Regions from separate parts of the Mesorhizobium sp. B3-1-6 genome, predicted to be linked through region 2. Evidence: predicted binding sites of a transcription regulator. Region 2 holds the regulator's gene; each other region holds the start of a gene.
What was found. The regulator LexA, encoded in region 2, represses DNA repair genes until DNA is damaged. The targets are predictions, from matches to a motif close to TGTTCNNNNTGTGTTCNG.
Positions count from the first base shown of each region.

Region 1: FJ414_RS09085 (sel1 repeat family protein) is a predicted target of LexA. The motif match lies at 2,695-2,712, and genes of this name have one in related genera.
Region 3: FJ414_RS05110 (DNA recombination protein RmuC) is a predicted target of LexA. The motif match lies at 4,439-4,456, and genes of this name have one in related genera.
Region 4: dinB (DNA polymerase IV) is a predicted target of LexA. The motif match lies at 3,960-3,977, and genes of this name have one in related genera.

Region 1 is NZ_VFTM01000007.1:166,268-174,102, forward strand. It holds gene FJ414_RS09070 (AMP nucleosidase) at 1-1,129, opposite strand, end outside; gene FJ414_RS09075 (hypothetical protein) at 1,472-1,666, opposite strand; gene FJ414_RS31980 (hypothetical protein) at 1,733-1,867, opposite strand; gene FJ414_RS09080 (DUF2147 domain-containing protein) at 2,066-2,407, opposite strand; gene FJ414_RS09085 (sel1 repeat family protein) at 2,847-3,113, shown strand; gene FJ414_RS09090 (ABC transporter substrate-binding protein) at 3,486-4,607, shown strand; gene FJ414_RS09095 (acetyl/propionyl/methylcrotonyl-CoA carboxylase subunit alpha) at 4,739-6,703, opposite strand; gene FJ414_RS09100 (O-acetyl-ADP-ribose deacetylase) at 6,855-7,385, opposite strand; gene FJ414_RS09105 (HNH endonuclease) at 7,394-7,835, opposite strand, start outside.
Region 2 is NZ_VFTM01000005.1:68,440-76,274, forward strand. It holds gene glp (gephyrin-like molybdotransferase Glp) at 1-1,147, shown strand, start outside; gene FJ414_RS06820 (alpha/beta hydrolase) at 1,211-2,041, opposite strand; gene kynU (kynureninase) at 2,096-3,343, opposite strand; gene lexA (transcriptional repressor LexA) at 3,793-4,527, shown strand; gene FJ414_RS06835 (ComEC/Rec2 family competence protein) at 4,568-7,024, opposite strand; gene gltX (glutamate--tRNA ligase) at 7,128-7,835, shown strand, end outside.
Region 3 is NZ_VFTM01000003.1:182,783-190,617, reverse strand. It holds gene FJ414_RS05140 (LLM class flavin-dependent oxidoreductase) at 1-14, opposite strand, end outside; gene FJ414_RS05135 (DUF6481 family protein) at 247-675, shown strand; gene sugE (quaternary ammonium compound efflux SMR transporter SugE) at 840-1,154, opposite strand; gene FJ414_RS31975 (hypothetical protein) at 1,348-1,473, opposite strand; gene FJ414_RS05120 (cation diffusion facilitator family transporter) at 1,697-2,656, shown strand; gene FJ414_RS05115 (GFA family protein) at 2,692-3,096, shown strand; gene FJ414_RS05110 (DNA recombination protein RmuC) at 3,153-4,406, opposite strand; gene def (peptide deformylase) at 4,510-5,040, shown strand; gene fmt (methionyl-tRNA formyltransferase) at 5,099-6,034, shown strand; gene FJ414_RS05095 (N-acetyltransferase) at 6,031-6,537, shown strand; gene truA (tRNA pseudouridine(38-40) synthase TruA) at 6,561-7,352, shown strand; gene FJ414_RS05085 (transporter) at 7,349-7,835, opposite strand, start outside.
Region 4 is NZ_VFTM01000013.1:5,856-13,690, forward strand. It holds gene FJ414_RS13380 (pilus assembly protein TadG-related protein) at 1-899, opposite strand, end outside; gene FJ414_RS13385 (pilus assembly protein) at 1,182-2,399, shown strand; gene FJ414_RS13390 (hypothetical protein) at 2,481-2,717, opposite strand; gene FJ414_RS13395 (hypothetical protein) at 2,747-3,094, opposite strand; gene FJ414_RS13400 (cupin domain-containing protein) at 3,396-3,776, shown strand; gene dinB (DNA polymerase IV) at 4,052-5,311, shown strand; gene FJ414_RS13410 (aldose 1-epimerase) at 5,283-6,173, opposite strand; partial or broken gene FJ414_RS13415 (SDR family oxidoreductase) at 6,182-6,938, opposite strand; gene FJ414_RS13420 (ATP-binding cassette domain-containing protein) at 6,949-7,680, opposite strand; gene FJ414_RS13425 (ABC transporter permease) at 7,684-7,835, opposite strand, start outside.

The DNA of each region.
Region 1 (7,835 bases), on a different contig from region 2:
TGGTGGCGACGGTGCCGGTGCGCATGATGCGCTTGAGGTCGTAGCCCGACAAACCGGTCACCTCGGCGACCGCTTCCTGCAGCGCCACCTGGATTTCGGCCAGGGGCGGGATCGGCACCCAGACCGGCAGGTCGTCATCCAGCACATGGTCCTCGCGCACATAGGCATGCGCCAGCACATAGTCGCCCAGCGCCTGCGTGTTGCGCAGGCCGGCGCAATGGCCGAGCATGACCCACGCATGCGGCCTCAGCACCGCGATATGGTCGGTGATGGTCTTGGCGTTGGATGGGCCGACGCCGATATTGACCATGGTGATGCCGCCATGGCCGGGCTTCTTCAGATGGTAGGCCGGCATCTGCGGCAGGCGCTGCGGCGGTGTGCCTTCCGATTCTGTTGCCCCGTTCCGGGTCACGACATTGCCGGGTTCGATGAATTCGACATAGCCGCTGTCGCCACTGGCCATCAGCTCGCGGGCCCGCGCCACGAATTCGTCGATGTAGAACTGGTAATTGGTGAACAGCACGAAATTCTGGAAATGCTGCGGGCTGGTCGCCGTGTAATGCGTCATGCGGTGCAGCGAATAATCGATGCGCTGCGCGGTGAACGGCGCCAGCGGCCGCGGCTCGCCGAACGCCACCTCGAACGTGCCGTTGGCGATCTGGTCGTCGGTGCCGTCGAGGTCCGGCACGTCGAACAGGTCGCGGATCGGCCGCTTGATGCGCTCGGCGGCCGCGCCGTCAACATAGGTGCCTTCCAGGAAGGCGAAATGCAGCGGGATTGGCGTGGTCGATTCCGACACCGTGACCGTCACGCCGTGATTGCGCATGATGAGCCTCAACTGCTCGATGAGATAATTCTCGAACAGTTGCGGCTGGGTGATCGTGGTGGCGAAATGCCCGGGCGTCGGCATATGGCCATAGGCCTGGCGCGAGTCGACCTGGCTGAACGAGGTCGTGGTGACGCCGATCTGCGGATAGAAGGCCCGGTAGCGCCTGCTCTCGTCGCCGCCCGCCGCCAGTGCGGCGAAGGAATCGCGTAGGAATTTGGTGTTGCGGTCGTAGAGCGTCTGCAGCGCCGCGACGGCCTTTTTTGCGTCGTGGAAACTCTGCTTGCCGAAAGGCTCCGGCATGACGACCGATTCGATGGCTTGGGGGTAGATTCGCTTTTCCATGGCTCAATATAGAGATTTGGAAGAGCGGTTGGGAGGGGTGAGCGGACAGGAACCGCGACCCAGCTGGAGATTTTTTGTTATCCATCCGATTCAAGGTGTGACGAGATTCAGGTCAGGCCCGAGTCGAGAAAGGTGGATTCCGAGAACCGGCCTACGCCGGCCGTAGCCTTCATAGGACGGAGACATTTATGAGGGCTTCGGCCGGCGAAGGCCGGAGCGGAGCCTACTTAAGATACGTGAGCACCGGAAGCGCAGGAAGCCGCCTTTCGCATGCCGGCCTCACCTGAATATCGACACACCTTATCCGCGCTGCAGGCTGATCAGCAGCACGAAGCCTACGCTGGTGTTCTTGTGCGGCGGTGCCTCGATCCTGTTGCCGGTGTCGGCGCGCATCATCGGCACGGCCAGCACTGGGGCGGCGAGCAGCATCAGGATGAGCGTCGCCCGTGGCAGCAGCCGAACGATCTTCATTGCATTATCGGCGATGCGGTTCATTTTGGTGGTCCCCGGTTTTCAGCTTGGTTCGATTTCCAGCTTGGTCGTTTCAGCGCTTGAATTGGTTCACGAAGCCGACAATGCAGGCACCGGCCGTTCCCACGAGCGAACAGGGTGGCCAGCCTCCGCCACCAGGATGGCGAAGAACATGCCGAACAGGCTCATCAGCAGGCAGACGAGGGTGAAGCGACGGGCAAGCATTTCTCTCTCCTTCAATGCGGGAGAAAATGCCTGACGGCCTCTGAACCGGTTCTGAGACCGGTATTCATCTGCGGTTCAAATTGATTGACGAGGTCTTGAACAGGTGCCGGTGGCGCAGCGCCGGTCCGGCGGAGCGCTGCCGCTCCAAAAGAAAGCGGGGCCGTTCGGCCCCGTTTCGGACGATCTGGAATCTGGCGATCAGAGCTTGTGCCAGGTCTGGCTCTTGCAGATCAGGCCGCCGAGCACGCAGCCGCTCATCTTGAGCGTCGTGCCCGTGAGCGTCGCCTTGCCGGAATAGGTCTTGTCGTTCGCCGGGTCGGTGATGTTGCCGGCATATTTGTTGTCGCCGGTCGCCTTCATCGAGCCGATCGTCTTGCCGGCATATTTGCCGGTCTTGAGCGTGATGGAGAACGAGCCGCCGCCGCCGATCGTCGCCGTCTCGCCGGATTGCGTCTTCCAACTGCCTTCGATCGGGTCGGCCCATGCGGCGCCCGCCATGATCAAGGTGGCCGCCAGGGCCAGGCTCATCTTTCGAAACATCTTGTCCTCCTCCCTATGGGGTTGCGGCGGGCTCCGGTCCGCCTTCCTGCCCCTTACGCAAAGGTGAAGCTAATCCAGCTCCCGCCAAAACAAAAGCGGTGCCGCCACGGAAGGTTGCAAGGATTTTCGCCGCGCGGATGACTGAAAATAAACGCGACCCGGAAAAACGCTTCGGTTTCCGTGGTTAGCGAAGTCTTGATTCCACTCGCGGCAATTTTCATCGAATTTGACGGAAAATGGCTGAAACGCTGGATTCCCATGCTTAATAGTTTTTCGCGTTTACCTCTTGTTTTAGCTTTGTTTTCCTCAAATTAAGCAAGCCATTTAACGACGGATTCAAGGCCAGCGGTCATCCTCGAAAGCATCGAAAGAGCGCCCCGCCCCAAGGGATACCAAGGGAAAAGGAGGCAGCTCTCGGGAGCCAGACAGGGGATTTGAAATGGCACGCTTTGAAATGCTTGAAGACGGCTTCGGCGCCATGGGGGCAACTGCCCAGGCCGACATTCTTTTCGAACTGGGAATGATGTATGCGACCGGCCGCGATTGCGAGACCGATGTCGTTGCCGCCCACAAATGGTTCAACATCGCCGCGATCAAGGGCTCGGCCCGCGCCGCCGAACTGCGCTCGGAGCTGTCGGCCACCATGTCGAAAGTCGAGATCGCCACGGCGCTGCGCGAAGCGCGCGAATGGATGACGATGCACTGATCCTCAGCGCGCGCAGCGCTCGGAAATTCATTGGGGCAAGGCCGCAAAAAGACGGCCGGTCAGGAAGAACGAGAACGCGGCAGGTTGAGACAACCGAAGCCACGCAAGAACAGGGAAGCGAGCGGGTTCAAGCGCGGGGGCGCCGGGGAAGCTCGATTGCAAAAAAAGCCGCGACCGGCCGGGACAAGGGCCGGCGCGGCTTTTTGCATTACGCTTGGTAATCAGGCGTGTGGCCCAAGAAATCCTCGCCCAAATGAACCAAAACCTTCCGCATTGTGCTCTCGACAGTTTCGGCGAAGGGTGAAATTGTCCCGGCTCTGTGGAAGAAGCGCGGCCGGAGCGGCGCGCGCAAGTGGAGGAGTTCTTATAGTCATGAAAAAATTGGGTATTTTGAGCGCGGCCGCATTTGGCCTGATGATGAGCGCCTCGGTTGCCTTCGCCGACGACATCACCATTTCGGTGGTCGGCCCGATGACCGGCCAACTCGCCACCATCGGTGACCAGTTCAAGCAGGGCGCGCAGGCTGCCGCTGACGCGATCAATGCCGCTGGCGGCGTCAACGGCTCCCAGATCAAGCTCGACATCGAGGACGACCAGTGCGATCCGAAGCAGGCGGTCTCGGTCGCCAACCGCATCGTCGCCAACGGCGTCAAGTTCGTCGACGGTCATGCTTGCTCGGGCTCGAGCATTCCGGCCTCGGCCGTCTATGCCGAAGCCGGCACGCTGATGATGAGCCCCGCCTCGTCCAACCCGGTGCTGACCGATGCCGCGGCCAAGGCCGGCTGGCCGACCATCATGCGCCTCTACACGCGTGACGACGCGCAGGGCGCCTTCATCGGCCCTTGGATCGCCAAGAAATACGCCGGCAAGAACGTTGTCGTCCTGCACGACAAGAGCGCCTACGGCCAGGGTGTTGCCGATGCCGTGAAGGCGACGATGAATGCCGGCGGCCTCAAGGAAGTCGACTATGAAGGCATCAATGCCGGCGAGAAGGACTATTCGGCCCTCGTCACCAAGCTGAAGGAACTCAAGGCCGACGTTGTCTACTTCGGCGGCTATCACCCGGAGGCGGGCTTGATCCTGCGTCAGGCGGCCGAGCAGAACGTCAAGTTCCAGCTGATCATGCCGGACTCGATCGCTTCGCCGGAATTCTGGCAGGTCGCCGGCCCGGCCGGTGAAGGCACCATGTTCGTCTTCCCGTCGGACCCGCAGTCGAAGCCCGAAGCCAAGGACGCCGTCGCCAAGATCAAGGCCGGCGGCTTCACGCCGGAAGGCTTCACGCTGTTCTCCTATGCGGTGATCCAGGCCGTGGCTGAAGGCGTCAAGCGCGCCGGCACCGACGATCCGGCCAAGGTCGCCGAGGCGCTCAAGGACGGCAAGCCGATCAGCACCGTCGTCGGCGACGTCGTCTTCGACGAGAAGGGCGACCTGAAGAACGCGAGCTACGACATCAACCAGTGGCACGACGGCAAATACGCGCCGATCCAGCCGTAATTTGGTTCCGCAATCGACGAAATGGCCGGGCTCGTCCCGGCCATTTTTCGTTTGTGTCCTGGCATTGACGTACAGGCGAGGCCGGGGCTGTCCCGCCGACATAGCTATTTACCATTCAGCAATTCAGCACTTCAGCCCTGGCCGTCCTCCGCGAACCGGACCAGCACCGTGCCGTCGCTGACCTGTGCGCCCTCGGCCGCGATCTCGGCGATCACGCCGTCATGCGGGGCGGCGATCATATGCTCCATCTTCATGGCTTCGAGGATCAAGAGCGGCTGGCCCTTGATCACGGCATCGCCCGCCGCGGCGCGCACCAGCTTGACCAGGCCCGGCATCGGCGCGCGCAGGTTGGCTGTGGCGGCACCCGCCTCGTCGGCCTTGGCAAGCGGATCGGGAACCGTGAACGTATAGCCGACCGCGCCCTCGAAGACGGTGACGTGACCGGGCCAGCGGGCGGCATGCGGCATGGTCCGCAAGTCGTGCGTGTTCACCGCATCATGCGGTGCCTCCAGCGCCACCTGGAAGCGGCCGTCCGGCCGTGCCGAAACCCTGGCCAGGATGTTCTCCTCGCCATGGCGCAGGCGAATGCGGCGCGACAGCGTGTGGAAATGCGCATAGCCGGAAAGCGTGGACCAGGGATCGACGGCGGGACCCGGCGTGCCGGCATCCATCGCGGCAAGCACCGCCGCGGCGATCGTCTCGTCGCCTGGCCCGGGAATGGCGGTGAGCGCCTCCTGATGCCGGCCGATCAGCCCGGTATCGACGTCGCCGGCCGCGAAATCGGCGTCGGCCGCGAGCGCCGCCAGGAAGGCAGTGTTGACGGTCGAGCCGGCGACTTCGGTCCGGGCGAGGGCATCGCGCAGCGCGCCGAGCGCCGTGGCCCGGTCCTCGCCGTGCACGACCAGCTTGGCGATCATCGGGTCGTAGAAGGGCGAGATCGCATCGCCGGCGCGCACGCCGGTCTCGATGCGCATCGCGGCGCCTTCCGGGGCAGCGTCGGGGAACTTGAGATGATGCAGCGTGCCGGTCGCCGGCAAAAACCCTTTCGCGGCGTCCTCGGCATAGAGACGCGCCTCGAAAGCGTGGCCGGCAAGCGCGATCTCGCCCTGCGTTTTCGGCAGTTTTTCGCCGGACGCGACGCGAAGCTGCCATTCGACGAGATCGATGCCGGTGACCATCTCGGTGACGGGATGCTCGACCTGCAGTCGGGTGTTCATCTCCATGAACCAGAAGCCGTCGGCCTTGAGCCCCTGAGAGGCGTCGACGATGAACTCGATCGTGCCGGCGCCCGAATAATTGATCGCCTTGGCGGCCTTCACGGCCGCCTCCGTCATCGCCTTGCGCAGCGCCGGCGTCATGCCGGGGGCAGGCGCTTCCTCGATCACCTTCTGGTGGCGGCGCTGCGCCGAGCAGTCGCGTTCGAAAAGATGCACGGCGTTGCCGAAATTATCGCCGAACACCTGCACTTCGATGTGACGCGGCTTGTCGACATATTTTTCCACCAGCACGCGATCGTCGCCGAACGCCGCCTTCGCCTCGCGACGCGCGCTCGAAAGCGCCTCCGAGAAATCGTCGGGATGGTCGACGCGCCGCATGCCCTTGCCGCCGCCGCCGGCGCGCGCCTTGATCAGCACCGGGTAGCCGATCTCGCGCGCCTTGGACGCAAGCAGCACGATTTCCTGCGCTTCGCCGTGATAACCCGGCACCACGGGCACGCCGGCCTTTTCCATCAGCCGCTTGGCGGCGTCCTTCAATCCCATGGCGCGGATCGAGGCGGCGGAAGGACCGATGAAGACAAGGCCTGCCGCCGTCGCCTGATCGACGAAATCGGGGTTTTCCGACAGGAAGCCGTAGCCGGGATGGATGGCCTCGGCGCCGGTGGCGAGCGCCGCCGCCACGATCCTGTCGCCGCGCAGATAGCTTTCGCCGACGGGCGAGGGGCCGATATGCACCGCCTCGTCGGCCATCTCGACATGCAAGGCCTTGGCGTCCGCATCGGAATAGACGGCAACGGTGCGCACGCCGAGCTTGCGGGCGGTGCGGATGACGCGGCAGGCGATCTCGCCGCGATTGGCGATCAGGATCTTGCCGAACATGGAGCCTCCGCAGCCAGAATATGCTTTGAGCGAGGTCGGCTGTCCCGCCCGCGTGTCCGGACAAGCATTCGTCCGACATCATGGAGCACTCTCTTACCAAGGGAGTGCTCCACCGAGGTCGTCTCTTGAGCAGTCGTTTTGGTCATCAAGGTCAGCGTCCTCCAATGGCAGCGGTGGCCTGCCGGTAAATCTCCGCCGTCTGCTCATCGAAGCAGCAGAATGTAACCACATCAGGCACTGCATTCTGCCGCAGGAAGCTGCTTACTGTGCCGACGGCGATCTCCGTCGCCTGGTCTTTCGGATAGCCGTAGATGCCGGTCGAGATCGCCGGGAAAGCGATGGTTCGACAATCATGGCCGAGCGCGATTTCGAGCGAGCGCCGGTAGCAGGAGGCGAGCAGCTCGGCTTCGCCCTTGCCGCCGCCTTGCCAGACTGGACCGACCGTATGGATGACGTAACGCGCCGGCAGCCGATAGCCCTTGGTCAGCTTGGCGTCGCCGGTCTTGCAGCCGTGAAGCGCGCGGCACTCGGCGAGCAGCTCCGGCCCAGCCGCGCGATGGATGGCGCCGTCGACGCCGCCGCCGCCCAGCAGCGAGGAATTGGCGGCATTGACGATGGCGTCGACCGCGAGCCTGGTGATGTCGCCGGTGTGGATACGGATCCTGTCGCCGAGAGCGCTCATGAAACTTGCTATCTTTCTGGAATAAGGCCGTGGAGGGGACGGCAGCCCCCACGGTGATGAATCATCGCGTGGCAATTCGCACACACAATCGCTAGGTCATCCAACCTAACCGACATCCCTCCGGGCGGCGCCGAGGAGATGGGTATCTTATGATGCACTTGGGCATAACCCTGGCCGATCGCGCCATAGACTTCAAAGAAGTCAAAGCCGCAATTAGGAACCTCGCAAATAAGCCGGCCTTTGTTGGCTTTCATCGCGGCATCGATTTTGTTAGCTCTCAACTCTCTCTCACGGTGCCGATGACGGACGAAAGCTCTCTTCATCGCCCCTTCAAATCCTTCGAGTTCCGCATCCGGAAGTGAAGTCACATGAAGTCTCGGGGTGGCGCCGCGCGCTATAGTGCATTGGCCGGTTGATGGATCGTAGGCAGTAACTGCCCAAGCCACGGGA
Region 2 (7,835 bases):
ACCCGGCGAAAGCATTCCGCTCGCCGAAGCGGCTGGGCGGGTCCTGGCGGAGCCGGTCGTGGCGCTACGCACGCAGCCGCCGTTCAACGCCTCGGCCATGGACGGCTACGCCGCAAGATCCGCCGATGTCGCTTCAACGCCGGCTGAACTCGAGGTCATAGGCATGGCGCCCGCCGGGCGCGGTTTTTCCGGAACCGTCCGCAAAGGCCAGGCCGTGCGCATCTTTACCGGTGCGCCGCTGCCTGAAGGCGCCGACACCATTGTCATCCAGGAAAACGTCCGCGACCTTGGCAACCGCCAGATCGAAGTGACGGAGCCGACCGCCGAAGGACGCAATGTCCGTCGCCGCGGGCTCGACTTCGGCCAGGGCGACGTGCTGCTCGAAAAAGGCCGCGCGCTCGACGCGGCGGCCCTTTCGCTGGCGGCGTCGGCCAACCACCCCGCCTTGAACGTCGTGCGGCGGCCGCTGGTTGCGATCATCGCCACCGGCGACGAATTGCTGCCGCCAGGCAGCGCGCTCGGCCCCGACCAGATCATTTCGTCCAACGCCTATGGCGTCGTCGCCGCCGCCCAGTCGGTCGGCGCGCGCGCGCTCGATCTCGGCATCGCCGCCGACCGCCAGGAGGCGATCGCCGCGCTGGTCAGGAAAGCGGTCGAGGCGAACGCCGACGTCATCGTCACGCTCGGCGGCGCCTCGGTCGGCGACCACGACCTGATCCATGACGTGCTGACCGGCGAAGGCATGAAGCTCGACTTCTGGAAGATCGCCATGCGCCCCGGCAAACCGCTGATGTTTGGCCGGCTTGGCAATGTCCGTTGCATCGGCCTGCCCGGCAATCCGGTGGCAAGCATCGTCTGCTCGCAACTCTTCCTGAAGCCGCTGCTTGCCAGGCTCGGCGGCCGCGATCACCGGCAGGACGTGCGAACGGCCCGGCTGGGCGCCGCGATGCAGGCCAACGATTTCAGGCAGGACTACGTGCGCGCCGTTGTGCGCGAGGACGCCGGCACCCTGGTCGCGATGCCTTTCGGCATCCAGGACTCCTCGATGCTGCGCATGCTTGCCGACGCCAACGGCCTGATCGTGCGCCAGCCCTTCGCGCCCGCCGCGCAGGCCGGCGCCGAGTGCAACGTGCTGATGCTGCGCTGAGCCGGTCTATCCCGCCGTTTTAACGCAATTCTCGACCGAAACCGTTCACACCGCCGAATTGCTCTATTCGGCGATCAGTGCCCGAGTGAGGGGATGATCCGGATCTCCGAGCCCATCGACAACGTTGAAATGATGCCGGTCCGGCTCGACCACTGAACCGGTGGCAGCGCCGAGCCCGGTCCAGATGTTGGCAAGCAATGTACTCTGGCGCAGGAATTCCGAACGCTCGCCGCCGCCGACCCAACAGGTGATGCGGGCTCCCCGCCGAGGCCGCAGCAAAGCCGGGCTTTCGCTCAACGCTTCCTTCTCGTCGATGTTCAGGGTCTCGTTCAGTGCGGTGAACATCAGCGGCCGAAGGTCGTGCAGGCCTGAAATCGAAACGACCTGGCGTATGCGCCGCGTCACATCGGACGACAGCGGCGAGGCCGCGGTCACCATCCGGCTGGCGAGATGCCCGCCGGCCGAGTGCCCGGTCAGCACCAGCGGACCATCGACCATCGCCGCCGCCTTCTCGATCGCTGCCGCAACCTCGTTGACGATGCCGCTGATCCTGGTTTGCGGGCAAAGCGTGTAAGAGGGCATGGCGACGGCAAAACCGTGGCCGACCGCACCTCCAGCCAGATGCGACCAGGAGGTCTTGTCTGATTCCATCCAGTAACCGCCATGGATGAACACGACGAGCCCCTTTGGCGCAGCAGGTGGCAGGAACAGATCGAACCGGTTGCGCGGCGCTTCGCCGTACACGATATCGAACCGCGCCCTGCCTTGCGCCAGCAGCTTTTCCCGAAAGGCCCGCGCCGGTTGATCCCAAGCCGCGGGCCAGCGGTCGCCGCCGGCGATGTTCGCGCCGTTGGCATAGGCGTTGTCCCAGTCGGCAATACGGTGTCCGAGCAACGGCCCCTCCACGATCAGCTCAATGTCGAGTGGTTTTGATTGGCATCGCCACGGTCAGGTAACTGTTGTCTTGACCGCGAAGCGGGCTTCTCGCCAGACGCCGGTCCGCAAGATGTCTTCGAGCACTTCGACGGCATTCCACACATCCCTGTAGCCGACATAGAGTGGGGTAAAACCGAAGCGCATGGTCGACGGCGCCCGAAAATCACCGATCACGCCGCGTTCGATCAGGGCCCGCATGATCTGGTAGCCATGCTGGTGAATGAAGGAAATCTGGCTGCCGCGTTTGGCGCTGTCGCGGGTGCTTTCCAGCGTAAGATCGTAACCGCCGCACCGTACCTCGACGAGTTCGATGAACAGATCGGCCAGCGCGATGCTCTTCCTCCGCACCGTCGCCAGGTCAACGCCGTTCCAGATGTCGAGCGCGCCTTTCAGCGTCCGCATCGATAGGACCGGCTGCGTTCCGCACAGAAATCGGCGGATGCCGGTGCCTGGCGCATAGGCTTGCTCGAAGGCGAACGGCCGTGCATGGCTCCACCACCCGCTGAGCGGCTGCCGCACATCGGCAAGATGCCGCTCGGCCGCATAGATAAAGGCAGGAGAACCCGGCCCGCCATTGAGATATTTATAGGTGCAGCCGACGGCGAAATCGGCGCTTGCCCTGTCAAGTTCAACCGGCATGGCGCCCGCGCTGTGGCAGAGATCCCATACGATCAGCGCACCGGCGTCATGCGCCATGCGCGTAAGCGCCGCCATGTCGCGCAACTCGCCGGATTTGTAATTGACGTGGTTGACCAACACCACCGCCACGCGTTCGTCGATCAGTTCCTCGATGGTCGGCGCGTCCACGCCAGCCAGGCGCAGGACAGTGTTCTTTCCGGTCGAGGCCACCCCTTCGGCCATATAGATATCGGTCGGAAAACTGTCGCCCTCGGCAACGATCACGGTTCGGTCCGGCCGCATCGCCATCGCCGCGTGCAGCACTTTGTAGATGTTGATCGACGTGGTGTCGCAGACCACGGTCTGGCCCGGCGCCGCGCCGATCAGGCGCCCGAGCTGGTCGCCCAGCTCGACCGGCATGTCGAACCATCCGTCCTTGTTCCAGGCACGAATGAGGTCATGCGCCCACTCCTCGGCAGCTGCCTTGCGCAACTCGTCGAATGCGGCGTGCGAGGCCGCTCCCAACGAATTCCCGTCGAGGTAGATCACCCCCTCCGGCAGGACGAAGCGATCGCGCAGGGCGCGCAGCGGATCCGCTGCATCCATCGCCTCGACCTCGGCGAGATCAGGAATTCCCCCCATCATGCTGCCGCCTCCATTTCGGCATGGCGCTTCTCACGGTTGGCCAAGGGTGGTTGTCTCACCACCGTCCGTGCCACGGCAAGAACCTTCTGCGCTATGTTAGCTGGTCCATAGACGGCGAAGACCATGGATCGGAATCATTGCCGAAGTTGGCATTTTGGGTCCGTTTCGTTCACGGTGAAGCACGTTCGCGCAAGAGCCGAAGCGATCCCGCCCGCGCCTTTGTGATGGTGTTGGACCGCGCTTCAGCTTAAGGAGGGCCGCATAATCGAGCGGAATCAATGACACCGCTGACCTGACTCGGCCAGATATCCCTTGGATGCAACATTGTTTCCGAAGCCTCAACAAATTCACTAAACTTTAAACGGTTGCGGAACACAACTGGAACAGATAGTGTTTGTTCTGGGTTTGTTTTTCTGATTCCGGTTTCAGAACCCAAGGGGGCCGCCATGCTGACGCGCAAACAACATGAACTGCTGATGTTCATCCATGAACGCCTCAAGGAGAGCGGGATTCCACCGTCTTTCGACGAGATGAAGGAAGCGCTCGACCTCGCCTCCAAATCGGGCATCCATCGGCTGATCACGGCGCTGGAAGAACGCGGCTTCATTCGCCGGCTGCCGAACCGGGCGCGCGCGCTTGAAGTGCTGCGGCTGCCCGACTCGATCGCGCCTGGCCTGAATGCCGCGAGAAAGTTTTCGCCGAGCGTCATCCAGGGCGGCCAGGGCAATCTCGGCCGTCAGGTCAAGCCGGCGGCGCCCTCGCGCACGCCGACACCCAGCAATGACGACGACGCTGTTTCGGCCGTGTCCATTCCGGTGATGGGCCGCATCGCCGCCGGCGTGCCGATAGACGCCATCCAGCACCAGACGCATTCGATCTCGGTGCCGCCGGACATGATCATGGGCGGCGAGCATTATGCGCTTGAGGTCAAGGGCGACTCGATGATCGAGGCCGGTATCTTCGACGGCGATACCGTCATAATCCGCAACGCCAATACGGCAAGTCCCGGCGAGATCGTGGTGGCGCTGGTCGACGACGAGGAAGCGACCCTGAAGCGGTTTCGTCGCAAGGGTGCCTCGATCGCGCTCGAGGCCGCCAACCCGGCGTACGAGACCCGGATCTTCGGACCGGACCGGGTCAAGGTTCAGGGTAAGCTCGTCGGACTAATCCGCCGTTACTGAGCAGAACCGCGCGGCGGTCTTCGCCGGAACTGCGTGCCATCTATTCTGTAGGCTGCGGCGCGACCGCCGGCTTTTCCGGTCGTTGATAGGGCGGCAGCCCCCTCGCCTCACGCGCGTATTTCCGCTGCTCGTGCCAGGGCCGGTACGGTTCTTCGACCGCGTAGCGAACGGTTGGCCGGGCGGTTGCCGATTGCGGATCGAAGAAGATGGCGGCGCTGCCGTCGCGTGCCAGCTGCCGCTTGGTGACGACAAGCACGCGCGGATCGCGGCATGGGTTGTAGGCCGTGGCGTCGTCGATGACGATGAGGTCGGCGAAACCGCAAGCAGGCCGGGCGCTGGCGCGATTCTCGGCGAGCGCGACGATGGCGCCGGAAGGATGCCGGCCGATGCAGAGGTCGCCAGTGCAATAGAAGGGCGAGCCGGGCGGCAGGTCGACGGGATCGGCGATGTCGAGGGCGTCTTTAGCGAACGTCTCCGGCGGTACGATCTCCTCGGCTTTCAGCGCCCGTTTCCAGTTGTCGATGGTGAAGTCGTTGGAGCGCGCGCGGTTGATGGCAAGCTCGCCGCCGCCGATCGGCATCGCCACCAGATGCGCATCCTCCGAGACAAGCACATCCGGGGCGCGGACATGCGGAATGGCCAGCAGCGCGGCGAGCGCGAAGGGTACGGCGGCAAGCCTCAGCCAGGTGGTGGCCATCGTCGCGATGACCAGCGCGACCGTCGCCAGCAGCACCGACTGGATCGAGATCAGCCCGACGGCGTCTACCGGTGAGCGCTCGGAAATCCATGCAGAAATGGCGATCATCGCCGTCAGGCCTTTACCCATGACAAAGAGGAAGGGACCGTCCAAGCCGAAGGGCATGGCCAGCGCGCTCAACACGGCGAACGGCATGACGATCAGTGAGACGATCGGCATGACCGCCAGATTTGCCAGCAGGCTGAGCGGCGACACCCGCTGGAAGTGCCAGATCGCAAACAACAATGTCGCGCTGCCCGCGATAAGCGACGTCACGGCGGCACCACCCACTCCAATCGCCAGTTTTCGCGATAGGAAGCCGAGGAACGAACGCTTTGCCGGCGGCGCGGTCGTTTTGCCGGCGCGATAGTCGGCAAAACCGGCATAGGCGCCGACCAGGGCGGCGGTGGCGGCGAAGGACATCTGGAAGCTCGGGCCGACCACTTCGTGCGGCGAGACAAGGATAACGGCGATGGCCGAGATCGCCAGGTTGCGCATGGTGAGCGCCGCGCGGTCGAAGAGCACGGCGGCGAGCATTACGGCCAGCATGATGAAGCTTCGCTCGGCCGCCACCACGATGCCGGAGATCACGAGGTAGGCGGCGATCGAGAGCAGCGCGATTGCGGCGGCATATTTCTTTACCGGCCGGCGCGACGAGAAATCCGGAAACAGCGCGAAGGCGCCGCGCAAAAGGACCATGATCGTGCCGGCGACCAGCGCCATATGCAGGCCTGAGATCGAGATGATGTGGTAGATGCCGGTTCGCCGCATCGACTCGTTGATCGCCTCCGGAATGCCGGCACGAACGCCGACGATCAGCGCCGCTGCGATCTCGCCTTCGGACCCGCCGATGGCGCTCCTGATGTGATCGGCGATTCCTTCGCGCGCGTTTTCCACTGCCGATGCGATGCGCGCGCCAAACGGCGCCTCCACCGGCGCAATCAGCTTTGGATCACCCAGGAAAAAGCCGCTGCCGCCAATGCCGGCAAAATAGCTGTCGAAGGAAAAGTCGTAGCTGTCCGGCCGAACCGGACCGGTCGGCGGCAGCAGCTTGGCATAGCCGGTCAGCATCGACCCGGCTGTCATGCCGGACGGGATCCTGCGGGCCGACAACCTGACGCGGTCCGGCGCATAGCGCAGCTTCGGACGTTCCGTGGAAATCAAGTCGATGGTCAGCCGGACACGGCCATTGGCCATCGCCTCGGCGGTGACGAGGCGGCCCGTCAGCCGTGTCTGGATTTCCGAACCCAGCATCGGGGTTGCCATCCGCCAGGTCTCGACCTTGGCCGCGAGAAAGCCCAAGGCGCAGAAAAACGCCGCCATGAAGACAAGGTGCGTTCTGTGCCGGGAATGCGAGACCGCCGCGCAGACCGCCATCAGGGCCACTGCCGCAAGCGGCCTGTAGAGATCCGGCTCAGCGCTCAGCGAGAAGTAATAGATGACGCCGGCGGCCAAAAACACCGGCACCAGCAGGAAGCCGATGCCGCGGTCGAGCTCAGTGGCGGCAGCGGTGCCGATGCTTCGGCGCAGTGCGGGAAGCGAGGCGCGGCCAAGCTGTTTGCGGATTCGGCCGACGCTCGCCGTTGGCGAGACCGGCTGTATTGCACCGTCACCGGGTGGCATAAACTCGGTAGGTGCCCGCGGCTCCGGAAGCGAAACCGGCGCTCCCTCTTCGGGCGCGGCATGGGCAAACATCAGGCGTTCGCTGACGCCAGCTGTCGTTCCCCCGCCCTCCTCCGCGCCCCGGCCACGTCCAGCCATCGGGTCTGCCCCTTGCGCCCCAGACCGCCTATGCTACATGAACGCCGGTCGCGTGGAAGTCCGCGCGAAACATGCATTTTTTCAGTGCTTCCTCGAGAGTTCCATGTCCGACAAGGTCGTCACCCGTTTTGCCCCCTCGCCCACAGGCTACCTGCATATTGGCGGGGCGCGTACGGCGCTGTTCAACTGGCTCTATGCCAGGCACACCGGCGGCACGATGCTGCTGCGCATCGAGGATACCGATCGCGAACGGTCCACCGAAGCTGCCACCGCCGCCATTCTCGACGGGCTGACCTGGCTTGGCCTCTCCTGGGACGGCGAGGCCGTCTCGCAGTTCGAGCGCGCGCCGCGTCATCGCGAGGTGGCCGAGGAGCTCGTGCGCATGGGCAAGGCCTATTACGCCTATGAGACGCCGGCTGAGCTCGAGGCGATGCGCGAGGCGGCCCGCGCCAAGGGTCTGCCGCCGCGCTACAACGGCCAGTGGCGCGACCGCGGCCCCTCCGAGGCGCCGGCAGGCGTCAAGGGTGCGATCCGCATCAAGGCGCCGACCGAAGGCGTGACGATCGTCAACGACCGCGTGCAGGGCGAGGTGCGCTTCCCGAACAAGGATCTCGACGACTTCATCATCCTGCGTTCCGACGGCGTCCCGACCTACATGCATGCCGTCGTCGTCGACGATCACGACATGGGCGTCACCCACATCATCCGCGGCGACGATCACCTGACCAACGCCGCGCGCCAGACGGTGATCTACGATGCCATGGGCTGGGATGTGCCGTCGATGTCGCACATCCCGCTGATCCACGGCGCC
Region 3 (7,835 bases), on a different contig from region 2:
AGACCGAGTTCCATCTGGTTTTTATCCTGAGGTGTTCATATGGGTGTTGCTTGTCGGCACTAGAGGTAGCCATCTACCGTTCTGCCCGCCAGAGGTGCGATCTGTGAACAGTGCATCGCGCGCTGCCGAGCCGTATCCCTTCGGCAACAAGCCCGGATTTTTCATGGCTGGTATACCGTTTTGGCGCTTGAACTTGCCGCTTTCACGCGTATGTAAGCGTCGCGAATAGACTGCAGGGAAGTGCACTTGGCTATCTACAGGGAAAAAGACATTTTCGAGCGGCGCAATGCCGCGAACGAGGCAAAGAAGGCGCTGCTCGAGCGCTTCAAGGCAAAACCGGCGGCGGATGATCCGACAGTGCTGGCTCGCCAGGCCGAACGCAAGGCTATCCTTGAGGCCCGCGCCATCCGCGAGGCGGAAAAGGCAAGGCTGAAGCAGGAAAAGCTGGCGCGCGAAGCGGCGCAGAAGGCCGAGCGCGAGGCGATTGCTGAAGCGGCGCGTCTTGCGGCGGAAGCAGCGGCGGCCGAAGAGGCCAAGCGCCGCGAGGCCGAGGACTCCGAGCGCATCGCTTTCGAACTCGCCGATGAGGCCGCGCGCAAGGCCAAGCGTGACGCACGCTACGCCGCTCGCAAGGCACGCGTCGGCCGCACGCCTCCGGGCTTCTCCGCCCGCTAAAGCAATTCCAGGAAAATGGTTCAGGGTCGCTGAAAGCGGCCCTGAACGCGTTTGTGCTGCGGATAACGGGCTAATGCATGTCGCGCAAAGTAACCTCGGTTTTGCGACAACGACATGTATCAAGCAACGCGCGTCGCGTGAATCCGTTTCGACGCGACGCGCTTTTAGGCGACCAGTTTCAGCCCGACGATGCCGCAGACGATCAGGCCGATACAGGCGAGCCGGACAATCGTCGCGGGCTCGCCGAGCAGCCAGATGCCGAGCAGCGCCGTGCCGACGGTGCCGATGCCGGTCCACACCGCGTAGGCCGTGCCGACGGGCAGGGTCTTCAGCGCCAGCCCGAGCAGGCCGAGGCTGACGATCATCGAGGGAATGGTGAGAAGGGTCGGCAGCGGCTTCGAGAAGCCGTCGGTATATTTGAGGCCGATCGCCCAGCCGATCTCGAACAGGCCGGCGAAGAAAAGAAGAATCCAGGACATCGAAGACACTCCGTCATTCCGGCATCGCTTGAGATGCCTGGTGGCGGGTCGTCCCGGCCGGTTTTCGGGGAAGCGAGGTCGTCCTCGCCCTTGATATGGGGTGGCCTGTTTCCCGATCAACAAAACACCGGCAGCACTGTCATGCCGCCGGTTCAAAGTCTGCATTGAGCCGGATCGACCGAATTTCGGCCGCTTACTTTTCCTTTATGCGCATCGCCTTGACCGGCGGCGCCTTCGGAGCCGGGGCCGCAGCGGGCTTCTTGGCGTCCTTCTTCGGCTTGCGGGCTTCCTTGCCCGCCTTCATCGCACCTTTAGCCATGATTCGCTCCTCCGATTGTGGACGTGCAAGTGAAACAAGAGAAATGCCGGACCGCAAGAGGCCCCGCCTCGCTTGCGAAGCCGTCCAGCCGGATGTCAACCGGTTTCCCGACGCCATGCTGGCTCGAGCGCGCTATGGTGGCTTGAACTTCGGACTGCCTGGCGCATTGTCTGTGGAGTTTCGCCTGGGCGGGCATCAATGCTCGGGCGCGCCGGGAGATCGAATGGCAGGACATAGCGGGTCAAGACGAGTGATCTATGCCGCGCTCGCCGGCAATTTGGCGATCGCGCTGACCAAATTCGCGGCGGCGTTCTTCACCGGTTCGTCCTCCATGCTGTCGGAAGGCGTGCATTCGCTGGTCGACACTGGCAATGGCGGGCTCCTGCTCTACGGCATGCACCGCGCCGCGCGGCCGCCCGACCGTACCCACCCGCTCGGCCACGGACGCGAGCTCTATTTCTGGAGCTTCATCGTGGCGCTTCTGGTGTTCGCGCTCGGCGCCGGCGTTTCCTTCTATGAGGGCGTCATCCACATCATGGCGCCCGAACCGGTCGTCAATGCCAAGGTCAACTACATCGTGCTTGCCCTCTCCTTCGTCTTCGAGGGCAGCTCATGGCTGGTGGCGCTGAAGGAGTTCCGGCAGCAGAAGGGTAAGCAAGGCTGGTTGCAGGCTGTGCAATCGAGCAAGGATCCGAGCGTCTACACGGTGCTGTTCGAGGACAGCGCCGCGCTGCTTGGCCTTATCGTCGCCTTCGCCGGCATCCTGTCCGCCGAACTTCTGGAAATCCCCGAGCTCGACGGCGTCGGCTCGATCGGCATCGCCATCATCCTGGGCGCCACGGCTATCTTCCTGGCGCGCGAGAGCAAGGGCCTGCTGCTCGGTGAACCTGCCTCGTCCGAAGTGCAGAAGAAGGTGCTGGCGATCGTCCAGGAGGATCCGGCGGTCCAGCGGGCGAACGGAATCCTGAGCGTCCATATCGGGCCGGAGGAAATCGTCGCGGGTTTGAGCATCGAATTCGAGGATCATCTCACCGCGCCCGAGATCGAGGCCTGCGTCGAGCGCCTGGAGGCGAGGCTGAAGCAGGAAATGCCGCAGATATCCAGGCTCTTCGTCAAGCCGCAAACGACTGGCACATGGGAGCAGCGGCGCGAGGCCATCGCCGAGGCTTCGGACGAGAGTTAGGTTCAACGCAACGGACTTCGTGAGGAGGAAAGCTGATGAAGATCGACGGCGGATGTCATTGCGGCGCGATCGCCTATGAGGCGGAGGTCGATCCGCAAAAGACCTCGATCTGCCACTGCACCGACTGCCAGCAGCTGACCGGCACGGCCTTTCGGGTCACCGTTCCGGCGCCGGAAAGCGACTACCGGATCACCAGGGGCGCGCCGAAGATCTACATCAAGGTCGTGGCAAGCGGCGCCAGGCGCGCCCAGGCTTTTTGTGCCGACTGCGGCTCGCATCTTTATGCAACGTCGGTCGGCGATGGTCCGAAGGTTTATGGGATCAGGGTCGGGACCGCGCGGCAGCGTCAGGACTTGGTTCCCAGACAGCAGAAATGGCACCGGTCGGCCCTGCGCTGGCTTCCGGAATTCGAGGGCATGGCGACGACGGAAGAGCAATAGCGCTATCGGATCGGCCCGCCGGCGCGAGCCTTGGCGATTGGCCGAATCTTCCGCGACTACTCGTCTCCCTCGACGACTCGCAGCCTGAGTTGGCCGGTCTTGGAATCAGCCACGCGCGCCCCGGCCTCGACCTTGGCCGGCCCATTGCGCGGCGGCTCGGCCTCGCCCTCGGCAAACTCCAGCGCCTCGATCTTCTGGCCGCGCTTGGTCACTTTCGACGTCGAGACCAGGATGTCGTCGATGTCCTTGGTCGCCTGGCCGAAATGCGTCTGCAGCCGGCGCACCCGCTCGTCGACCCGCGCCACATCCTCCATCAGCCGGATGACCTCGCCCTGGATCAGATGCGCCTGCTCGCGCATGCGGGCGTCCTTCAGGATCGACTGGATGACCTGGATCGACAGCATCAGCAGCGAGGGCGAGACGATGACGACGCGGGCGCGGTGCGCCTTCTGCACCACCGCCTCGAAATTCTCGTGGATCTCGGCGAATACCGATTCCGACGGCACGAACATGAAGGCGGTGTCCTGCGTCTCGCCCTGGATCAGATATTTTTCGGCGATATCGCGGATATGTATCTCGATGTCGCGCCGAAAAGCCTGCGCCGCCGCCTTCTGCATGTCGGCGCCCTCGGCGGCCCGGATGGCGTTCCAGGCTTCGAGCGGGAACTTGGCATCGACGGCCAGCATCGGCGCGCCGTTCGGCATCCGCACCAGGCAATCGGGCCGGCTGCCATTGCTCAGACTGGCCTGGAACTCGTAGGCGCCGTGCGGCAGGCCATCGGCGACGATCGCCTCCATGCGCGACTGGCCGAAGGCGCCGCGCGTCTGCTTGTTGGAGAGGATCGCCTGCAACTGCACGACCTGGCCGGCCAAGGACTGGATGTTGCCTTGCGCGGTGTCGATCACCGCCAGCCGCTCCTGCAGCTTGGCCAGGCTCTCATGCGTCGACTTGGTCTGCTCGGCCATGGTCTGGCCGAGACGCCCGGTCATGGCGTCGAGCCGTTGTCCGAGCGACTGGGTGAGCTCGGCCTGCCTCGCCCCAAAAACTTCGGCGATCGCGCCCATGCGCCCCTGCATCTCGGCTTGCGCCTGCATAATGTCGGCCATTCTCGCCTCGGCATCGCGGGCATGGTCGGCGGCTTCGGCGGCCGCCATCGCGCGCGCCCCGGCCGCGCGCCACAGGGCGACCACGAGCGCCACGAACAGCGCAAGCAGAAGGACTGCGCCGAAAGCCAGCGCCTGGCCAAACGTGATGGTCGTGGCGCCAAGCCGCGCGATGGGCTCGGAAAGCATGGAGGTCATGTCGTTCATTTGGCCAGCATAACCGATTCGGCCTCCTGGCACAGATCAAAACGTGAACAAGCCAAAGATGCCCCGGTTGACGCTTTTCAAGCGAGGTCTTAGGTGAGACGCCATGTCGATCAAGCCTCTCATCATCCTTCCCGATCCTGTGCTGCGCCAGGTTTCCGAGTCGGTCGAGCGCGTCGATGCCGATTTGCGCAAGTTGGCCGACGACATGCTCGACACCATGTATGACGCGCCGGGCATCGGCCTTGCGGCGATCCAGGTCGGCGAGCCGCGGCGGCTGCTGGTCATCGACCTCGCCAAGGAAGGCGAGCCGCCGGAGCCGCATGTCTTCATCAATCCGGAAGTGCTCGAAAGTTCCGACCAGCGTTCCGTCTATGAGGAGGGCTGCCTGTCGATCCCAGACTATTATGCCGAGGTCGAGCGCCCGGCTTCGGTGCGGGTGAAGTATCTCGACCGCGACGGCAAGCTGCAGGAGATGCAGGCGGAAGGCCTGATGGCCACCTGCCTGCAGCACGAGATCGACCATCTCAACGGTGTGCTGTTCATCGACCACATCTCGAAGCTGAAGCGCGACATGGTGGTGCGGAAGTTCAAGAAGCTCGCCAAGGACAAGGTGCCGGGCAAGATGGTGGGCTAGGGGCGGTCTGGACCGCGCGAGCACCTGGAGCTGCCATGAAACAGGATCGCAGGACGTCATGCCGCTTCGCGTCATCTTCATGGGCACGCCGGATTTTTCCGTGCCGACCTTGCGCGCCATCGTCGAGGCCGGCCACCAGATCGCGGCCGTCTACACGCAGCCGCCGCGTGCCGCCGGCCGGCGCGGGCTGGAGCTGACGCCCTCGCCGGTGCAGCGCGAGGCCGAGCGGCTGGGGCTCGAAATGCGCACGCCGACATCGCTGAAAGGCGAGGCCGAGCAGCAGGCCTTCGCCGCCTTGCGGGCCGATCTCGCGGTCGTCGTCGCCTACGGTTTGCTGTTGCCGAAAGCCGTTTTGGACACGCCGAGGCTAGGCTGTCTGAACGGCCACGCCTCGCTTTTGCCACGCTGGCGTGGTGCTGCTCCCATCCAGCGCGCGATCATGGCCGGCGATGCGGAGACCGGCATGATGATCATGCGCATGGAAGAAGGTTTGGACACCGGGCCGGTGGCAATGGTTGAAAAAGTCGCCATCGCACCCGATATGACGGCCGGCGAATTGCACGACCTCCTGATGGTTCAGGGCGCTTCGCTGATGGTTGAGGCGCTCGCCCAGTTGGGGATAAATTGTCTGACATTTGCCCAACAGGCGACGGCAGGGGTGACCTACGCCCGAAAGATCGATAAATCGGAGACACGCGTAGACTGGACGCGGCCTTCTGGCGAAGTCCACAATCACATTCGCGGCCTCTCGCCCTTTCCGGGCGCGTGGTGCGAGGTCGAAATTGGCGGCCGCATGGAGCGGCTGAAACTGCTTCGCTCGACGCTCTCGGATGGCGTCGGCGAGTCGGGAGGAATTCTCGATGACCGGCTGACGGTCGCCTGCGGGTCGGGCGCGGTCAGGCTGGTCGAAGTTCAACGGGCGGGCGGAAGGCCTGCCGCCGCGCAGGAGTTTTTGCGCGGAGCCAAGATCGAAAAAGGAACGAAACTCACATGAGCATGATGTCGATACGCGCGGCGACGCCGCGGGATCGCGAGGCGATCCGCCTCGTCGAAGAACATGCCTTTGGCCAGCAGGCGGAAGCCGGCCTGGTCGACGCGATTGTCACTGGCGGCGATGCCGTCGTCGAACTGGTTGCCGAGGAAGACGGCCAGGTCGTCGGCCATATTCTTTTCTCGCGGCTTTTCGTGCAGAACGGCGCCAAGCAGTTCGCCGCTGTCGCGCTGGCGCCGCTGGCGGTCGAGCCCTCCTTCCACGGCACCGGCATCGGCGGCGCGCTGATCCGCGAGGCGCATGTGCGGCTCAAGGAAGCCGGCGAGACGCTGGCCGTGGTTTTGGGCGATCCGGTCTATTACGGCCGCTTCGGCTACACCCACGCCCGCGCCGGAAAGTTCGAAAGCGAGTACCAGGGCGAGGCGCTGCAGGCGCTGGCCTGGGGCGACTCGCCCGAGACCGGCAAGCTGGTCTACGCTTCAGCCTTCACCGCTTTAGCCGCCTAGGTTAAGGCGAAAGCACAGCTGGCATGCCGCGTTTTCGGCTCGATATCGAATATGACGGCAGCCGGTTCGCGGGCTGGCAGCATCAGGCCGACCAGCCCTCCGTGCAGCAGGCGATCGAGCAGGCGATCGAAAAGTTCTGCGGCGAGGCCGTAAGAATACGTGCCGCCGGCCGCACCGACGCCGGCGTGCACGCCACTGCCCAGGTGGCGCATGTCGACCTGGCCAAAGCGTGGCCGGGCGACAAGGTGCGCGATGCGGTGAACGCCCATCTGCAGGCGGCCGGCGCGCGCGTCGCCGTCCTGAAAGCGGCCGTCGTCGCCGACGGTTTCGACGCGCGCTTTTCCGCCACCGGCCGCCACTATCTCTATCGCATCCTCAATCGCCGGGCGCCGGCGGCGCTGGAAAAGGGCAAGATCTGGTGGGTGCCGAAGCGCCTCGACGCCGAGGCCATGCATGAGGCTGCCAAGGTGCTCCTCGGCCGGCACGATTTCACCACCTTCCGCTCCACCCAGTGCCAGGCCGAAAGCCCGGTCCGCACGCTTGACCGCCTCGACGTCAGCCGCGATGGCGACTTCATCGAGGTGCGCAGCTCGGCCCGCTCTTTTCTGCACAACCAGGTTCGCTCGATGGTCGGCTCGCTGAAGCGCGTCGGCGACGGCTCCTGGGGCGCCGCCGATCTCAAGGCGGCGCTCGAAGCACGCGACCGCGCCGCCTGCGGCCAGGTTGCGCCGCCGGATGGACTGTTTCTTGTCGGGGTGGATTATGCGGCGGCAACCCAAGAGCCAAACGCCGCAGCCGAGGATAGGGTGACCTAACCCGTCGTGCCGTCCGGTATGTCGATGCCGAGCAGTGCCTGCAAGCCGAACAGGACGAGCAGCGAGGCAATGAACATGCCGACGAACACGGTGGTGCCCACGGCGGCGCCCCTGCCGATCGATGCATTGGTCATGCGCCATGTCAGCACCATCGAGAGCGCGAACAGGAACAGCGACACGAGGCTGTTGACGTCGCTGGTCGAAGGCAGGAAGAGCCTGAGCAGCGCCGAGGGCAGCATCAGCCAGGCGATGATCGCCGACGTCCAGTTGGAAGCGACGACATAGTGGACGAAGCGGCCGCCGATGCCGGCGCGCGGCGCGACCAGCGCGAGCGCCACCAGCGGCAGCACCCAGGAGCCGATATCGACGGTCGCCAGCCGTATCAGCATGCCGAGGCGTCCGGCGAAGGCGTCCGGATCGCCGATCTCATTGGCTATCCCGACCCAGCCGACGATCAGCGCCGGCGCCGCCACGACAATGGCG
Region 4 (7,835 bases), on a different contig from region 2:
TCGCTGCCTTGGATGACGGCACCCGCATTGATCTTCAAGTCGCCCTGGACGACGTAGACACCGGGGGAAAGCGTGATATTGCCGTTGAGGTTCATGCCGCTGCAGTAGGTCCCGGGCTGGATCGTTTGCGTCGTCTTGTTGCCGTTGATCTTCTGGCATGGGTTTGAGGTCGCGGGAGCCGGCAAGCTGGCGAACGGGTCGGCCGCTGGCAGGGCTTGGGTGATCGGAGACTTGCAAACCATCGTTGGCGGATTGTTCAGCACCATGCCGCCGACGGTGATCAGACAGTCGGTCTGGACAGCCGCCGAGCCCTGGATCTTGATTGCGTCGGAGGCGTTCGAATTCGCCATGTCAACGCAGCCGATTTTCTTCGCGTTGGTGTTGCCGGAGAAGAGCAACGCCTGCGAAGCCGTGAGACTGAGAGCTATGTCGCAAGCTTTGGAGGCATCGGTGATCAGTGCCACCGCCCTCGCCTGCTCCGGCACCTTGGTCTGCGTGAAGATGGAGGTGAACATGCGGTCGAGGTTCTGGTTGAGGATCACCTCGACCGCCTTCTTGGCCGTGTTCGGCCCGGACGCCGGCGGGGTGTTGACGACGATGGTGCCGCCGCCCAGCCCGTTCGAGGCGGCCGATGTCGTGGCGGCGGCGGTGATGGTGGCGGTGTCGGACCCCGCGATCTTTTCCAACGCGCCGGCATAGGCGGCCGCGTCGGCGATCGCCTGCAGCTTCAGGCTCGAATAGTACCAATAGGAGGTCTCGACGCCGAGCCCGGCGCCGCCGATGACGACCGGCAGGGTCAGCGCGAAGATGGTCGCGACATTGCCGCCCTTGCCTTCGCAAAAGCGTCGAGAGACTAGTCCAGAAAAAAGATTTCTGATGAACCGACCTGAAAAGGCCATGGCCGAGCGCACCCAAGCTATCCCAGCCGTTACGTCATCATTGTCATATGAACGAATGCCTAATTATTTCGCTCGACTTGCGCTGTTAGGACTGCATCGGGCCGCCACCCCCGCCTTGCGCCGTGCACACTAAGACTTAAGGCCCAGAAAACTCTCGGACTTAAGGTGTAACCATTAGTAAAACCATATAATTTAACACTTTCTGCATTTTATCTTTTTTGGAAATCGCCCGTAGAGACAGCGTGCCTATCACTCTCGAATATACGACGAGGGCGGACTTCCATGTTTGCACGTTTCTGGGCTTCGAGGCGCGGCAACTTCGCGGTCGCGACCGCGGTGGCCATGGTGCCGCTGATGCTTGCCCTGGTAGGGTCCATCAACTTGATCGGCACCAGCGACGACGCCGCGCAGTTGCAGAATTCGCTTGACGCGGCCGACCTTGCAATCGGTACGAAATACCAGGCGAGCATGTCGGCGAGCGACGTGCAGCAACTCGGCCAGACCTTCTTCGCGGCCAATATGAGCACCGCCGACGCGCAGGAATATGCGGGCAGCGTCGCCGCCTTCCAGGCCGGGGCCAGCGGCGATCCGAGAGCCTACTTCATTTCGGTGTCGTCGAGCATCAGCCGACCGGCCTTCGTCCCCGGCATGCCGGCCTGGCCGGCGACGCGCTCCGCCTCGGTCAAGATCAAGCCCGGCGCGCAGGCCTGTGTGCTCGCGCTCGATCAGAATGCCGACGGCGCGGTCAGCCTGCAGGGCTCCACCAATGTAGCGATGAGCGGTTGCGTGATAGCGGCCAATTCGGATGCCGCCGACGCCGTCAGCCGGGGTGGCTCGGCGATCGTCAGCGCTGGCTGCGTCTCGACGGTCGGCGGCACGCAAGGGTTGACGCCGCCCAGCGCCACCCTTTCCTGCGGCGCGCCGCAGGAAAACCAGTATGCCTCGTTCGATCCGCTGGCCGACGTCGTTCCGCCTCCCTACACGCTCTGCCTGCCCGTGCCGAACGGCAAGACGATAACGCTTTCGCCGGGTACCTACTGCGACAAGACGCTGTCGGGAAATATTACCCTCAATCCGGGCACCTACATCATGCGCAACGTCACCATAAAGCCAGGCGGCAACGGCAGCCTGAGCGGCCAGGGCGTGACGATCTTCCTGATGGAGAACTCGCAGCTCATCATCAACGCCAACGAGCAGGTGAACCTGTCGCCGCCGGCCAGCGGCCCCTACGCCGGCATCACAATCTACCAGGCGCGCGGCAACACCCAGGCGCTGACGCTGAACGGCGGATCCGGCTCGGTGGTGAGCGGTTTCATCTACGCCCCGGACGCTGCCATCACCTATGCCGGAAATTCGGACATGAACGCCGAGGGCAGTTGCCTGCGGCTGGTCGGCGACACTGTCGCAATGACGGGGAGCTCCGCCGTTAAATCGGATTGCACGGCCGAGCTTGGGAACCGCGCTATGTATGCGGGACGGATGATCACCCTGGCGAAATGAACGCCAATCTCGTCATCCCTTTGAACGCAATTCCGGACGGAAAACCGCTCGCGCCTTTCCTGGAATTGCTTCTAGGGAAGATCACAACTCGCCTATGATATCCGCGCCCGCCTGCTCGTCGAAGAGCACCGCGCAGCCGCGCTCGAGCGCGACCTGCGTCAAGGCGTTGGCCGCATCCGCATCCGACGAGACGAAATCGCCGGTCAGGACGCGAAATTCCTCGACGGCCTTCGACATCGGCACCAGGCGCCCGGCAGACAGGTCGCTCGCACATGCGTCGATGACGCACAAAAGATCGATGAGTTCGAAATTATGCATGGCGGCCTCCGCCTGCGCCATCCCTTCGCTCAATCAACGGTACGAGGCGCGGACTGGTTCCCTCGCCTGCGTTCGGCGGATGGCCTGACTGGCGCAAGCTTGAGATCGAAGCGAGCAGGCAGGCATGGCTCGGCACAGGCCTTGCGCACCGATCTGGTGGCCATCGTGTCGATCGGAAGAAGGACCACCATCTGGGCATGGCGTTGTGGCCAGAGCGGCCTTCCGAAGAGGAGGAAGACGCCGCCGATCAATCCCGCCAAAAGCAGCGCGGCAAACAGGTTCGCGATCACGTTGCCGGGTTGCACGGCCAGCAACTCCAAGAGAGTTTCCAGGGCGAAAGGAATGCCCGCCATATCGCAGGAATGGCGGGCACCCATCGTCAACCGCCGATGAAGGGACTTTGTCCGGCGGCTTGCTAGCCAATGAAATGGGGCCGTTGTTGTTTCCCGGAAATCGGCACCTCGGGCCTCTGCGTTCGGCGGGTGAGACTTCGGTCGGAGCATGGCCCCGGACCGTCGCCCGAGGGCTTGGCATATCCGTCTTCCACGACGACGCGCCAAGCGCCCGGCCGAGCTCGCTCCGATTACATTAGCAATAACTCATAATAAGGCTTATAAATAACGTCGCGGTCGCCGACGATCGCAACGTCAGGCGCCGCTTCACGCATGGAGGGATACCATGGCCGAAGCTGCAATGCAGGTTACAAAACTCGAATCCAAATCGCACAACACTCCCGACGAGGTCCGCGCGCCCGCCAAGACGCGCGTCGAAATCGTCCGGCTGCCGGGCTATTCCCTGGCGCGAATGAACATGCAGCCGGGCTGGAAATGGTCCGAATGCGTCAAGCCGGTGGTCAAGACCGACAGCTGCCAGGTCTCGCATGTCGGCTACGTCGTGTCCGGATCGATCACCGTGCGCATGACCGATGGCACGCAAAAGACCTTCGAGGCCGGCACGTCCTATACCATCCCGCCGGGCCATGACGCCTGGGTGGAAGGCAATCAGCCCTTCCAGTGCATCGAGGTGCTGAGCGCCGAGCAATACGCCAAACCAGCATAGGCCGGATCCAGCCGATGGGCGGCTATGAAGCTGCACCAGCCAAGCTGCGGGATCAAGGCGACGTCACCTTGATCCCGTTCGCAGGTGCGATCGCCGCCTCATTCGAATGAATGAGGCAGGCTCATTCATTTGTATGAAGACACAGAAAGCAGGCTCATAGGGGCCTTGACACTAGACTGCTTTTGTTCTCTTTATGTTCCCTAAATCAGCCTTTTCCAACAGAGAAATCTAATACTGCACCGCGGCAAAGCGGGCGCTGCAGACGGGAGCGCAGGATGCTCGCTAAGGACGCCGCTGCCGCCACCATCCTGCATGCCGATCTCGATGCCTTCTACGCCTCCGTCGAGCAATTGCTCGATCCGTCATTGCGCGGCAAGCCGATCGCCGTCGGCGGCGGCGTGGTGCTGGCGGCTTCCTATGAGGCCAAGGTCTTCGGCGTGCGCGGCGGCATGTCCGGCCGCAAGGCGCGCGAGCTCTGCCCGCGGCTCATTTTCGTCGGCGGCCATTTTTCCGAGTACCAGCGTCTCGGCGATGCGGCGATCAAGGTGCTCGACGATTTCACGCCGGTGGTCGAACGCATCTCGATCGACGAGGCCTTTGCCGATGTCGCCGGCTGCACGCATCTGTTTGGCCCTCCGCAAGAGATCGCGCGAAAAATCCGCGCGCGGGTGAAGATCGAGCTCGGCCTGCCGATCTCGATCGGCGTGGCGCGGACAAAACATCTCGCCAAGATCGCCTCGCAGGTCGCCAAGCCAGACGGATTGGTGGTGGTCGAGCCCGGCACCGAGCTCGCCTTCCTGCACGATTTGCCCGTCACGCTGATGTGGGGCGTCGGCCCCGCGACCAAGGCCAGGCTCGCGGAAATCGGCGTCGAGACGATCGGGCAATTAGCGCGCACGCATAGCGGGGCGCTGGAGCGGCTGATCGGCCATGCCGCCGGCCAGAAGCTTGCCGCGCTTGCCTGGAACCGCGACCCGCGCAAGCTCGAGACGCATCGGCGCGCGCATTCGGCCGGCGCGCAATCGGCGCTGGGCAGGAAGCCGGCGCTGCCGCGCGTCTTCGTGCCGACGCTGCTCCATCTGGCCGACCGTGTCGCCAGCCGCTTGCGCGCCAAGGACCGGCCCGGGCGCGCGGTCACGGTGCGCGTGCGCTTCGCCGACATGCGCGCGGTGAGCCGCTCGATTACGCTCGAGCAGCCGATCCAGGCGACCGCGATGCTGGCCGAGATCGCCGAAGAGCTGGTGCGCGGCGTGCTGGCCGCCCATCCGGGCGAGCGCGACATCTCGCTGCTCGCCATCTCTGTCTCGCATCTGGAGGAGCATGCCGAGCTGCAGCTCGAATTGCCGCTCGGCCTGGCGGACGAGAAGCTCAGGCCCGGCAGCCGAAAAGGTCTCGCGCGCTTCGGCGCAGACCGCGCCATCGACAAGATCCGGCAGCGCTTCGGCAAGGAGGCCGTCGGCTACGGGACGGTGGCGCTGGAAGGCGCGCGCTCGGTGCCGGACGGGTTCAGGGAACTGGCGGAGAAGGAGTTGTAAAGGGGCCTGCGCCCACCTCCACCCAATCCATCCGCATCGTCACACTCATCGTCGCCCCATCATCGAGCACCGTCAGCCCCTGGCCATGATGCGCATCGACCGGGTGCGACACCGGCTCGAAGCAGAAGAAGCCGGCATCATGCGACGGGGAATAGAGGATGAACACGCCCAGTTCGGGCGAGGCTGCCAGCTCAAGCACAATCCCCTGCGCCGGCTGGACGATGGTAGCGCGACGATCCCAGCCGACAAAGGCGTTGTTTACCCAACCCGCCGGCAAAAGCGAGAGCCGCGAGAAATCCCACCACGGATGCTCAGCAAGCGGCGCGACGCCCGTTGGCAAATGGCGCTCATCCTCCAGCCAAACCCGCCCTGCCTTCGCCTTCAGCGTGGTCCTGGCGCCGCGTGGAAACCAGGGATGGAAACCGAGGCCATAGGGCAAGCGCATGCCGGCACTGTTCTCCACCGTAAGGTGGGCCTCGAGAGCGCCGTCGTGTAGCGAGTACACAACGGAGGCCGCGTAGCGGTAAGGACCGATCGCGCCGTCATCGAGCATCAGCTCGGCCTCGGTGTCGATATGGCGGGCAAGCCGCCAGGGCTTCTGGAAACCGTCGCCGTGGATCGGAAAGGCTTCGCCGGGCACATTCGGCCCGATGGCATGGAAGCGGCCGTCGAAGGTGAAGCCGCCGCCGGAGATGCGGTTCGACCACGGCACGAGGAGTTGGCAACCGGACGCGCCGGCGCCGTCCCCTGCCCGCAAAAGCGGAACCCGCGCACTGCCGACAAGCGCATCATAACGGGCGATCGCGCCACCCTTGTCGGGCGCGAGCACGAGCCGCGCGCGGCCATCGCGAAGCTCAACCATGCCAGCCCTCACCAGCCGCCGTCGACGGCGATGTTCTGGCCGCTGATCATGTCGGAGGCAGGCGAGACGAGGAACAGCACGAGATCGGCGACGTTGCCCGGCTCGATGCGCTTCTTCAGGCTCTGGTTCGCGAGAATCCAGTCATTGTATTCCTTCAGCCGATCGCCGAAGACGCGCTCTTCCGCCTCCGAGACCACCGCGCCCGGCGATACGGCGTTCACCCTGATGCCATGCGGCCCAAGCTCGCGCGCCAGCGATTTGGTGAGGCCGAGCATGGCGCCTTTCGACGCGACATAGGGGCACGTAGCCGTCCCAGCGGCCGTTGAGCGTGATCGAGCAGAAGTTGACGATCTTGCCGTGACCCTTGGCCTTCATGCCTGGAGCGCAGGCCCGCGCCAGCGCGAAGGCGGCCGAAGAGTTGACGCGGATCTGGTCCTCATACTCGGCGAGCGAGAATTCCTCGAACGGCCGGTTGATGATCAGCGCCGCGTTGTTGATCAGGATGTCGATGCCGCCTTCCTTCGCCGCAAGCGCGGCAACCGCCGCTTCCGCCTCGGCCAGCCGGTTGAGATCGCAGCCTATGAAGGCAATGTCGCCTGCGGCCTCGCCGGCCAACCCGGCGACTATCTCCGCCGCGCCCGTGGCATCAGGGCGGTCGAGCAACAGCACGCGCGCGCCGGCTCGCGCCAGTGCCACCGCCTGGGCCCGGCCGAGCGAGCCCAGCCCGCCCGTCAGAAGCACCTTACGACCAACGAGCGCCTTCATCGCCTATTCCTCACAGCACGGAATGGACTTCGTCGATCGAGGTATCCTCGATACGCTTGTCCAGCACCACCTCGCCGCGCGCCATAGCCACGATGCGGTCGCAGCAGTCGAAGACGTGATGCATGTTGTGGCTGATGAAGACGCCCGTCACCCCCTGCTCCTTCAGGCCGCGCACGAAGCCGATCACCTTGTTTGTCTCCTTGACCGAGAGATGGTTGGTCGGCTCGTCGAGGATCATCACCTTCGACTTGAAATGCATGGCGCGCGCGATGGCGACGCCCTGGCGCTGGCCGCCGGAGAGCTCACCGACCAGCGCCTCCGGCGAGCGCAAATGCAGATCGACATTGGCGATGGCGCGGATGCTTTCCTCTGCCATCTTCTTCTGGTCGAGGATGCCGACGCCGAGGATCGAGAAGCGGGTCGGCTCGCGGCCGATGAACAGGTTCCTGGCGATCGACATGGTGGGGACCATGGAGTTGTACTGGTAGATGGTCTCGATGCCGAGATCCATGGCGTCGCGCGGCGTGGCGATGCTGACCGCCCTGCCCTCGACCTGGATTTCGCCCTGGTCGGCGCGGTGGACGCCGGACAGGATGTTGATCAGCGTGGACTTGCCGGCGCCGTTGTCGCCGACAAGGCCGAGCGCCTCGCCGCGCTTGAAGTCGAGCGAGACGCCCTTCAGCGCATGCACGCCGGAATACCATTTGTGCAGGTCGCGCACCGAGATGATCGCGTCGCCCACGGCTCAGCCCTCCATCTTGATCGCCTTGGCGCGTTTTCGCATCCAGGCATTGGCGACGACGGCGAAGATGGTGAGGAAGCCGATGGCGAACTTGAACCAGTTGGCGTCGACGTGGCTGAGCACAAGCCCGTTGTCGATGACGCGGATCAGCGTCG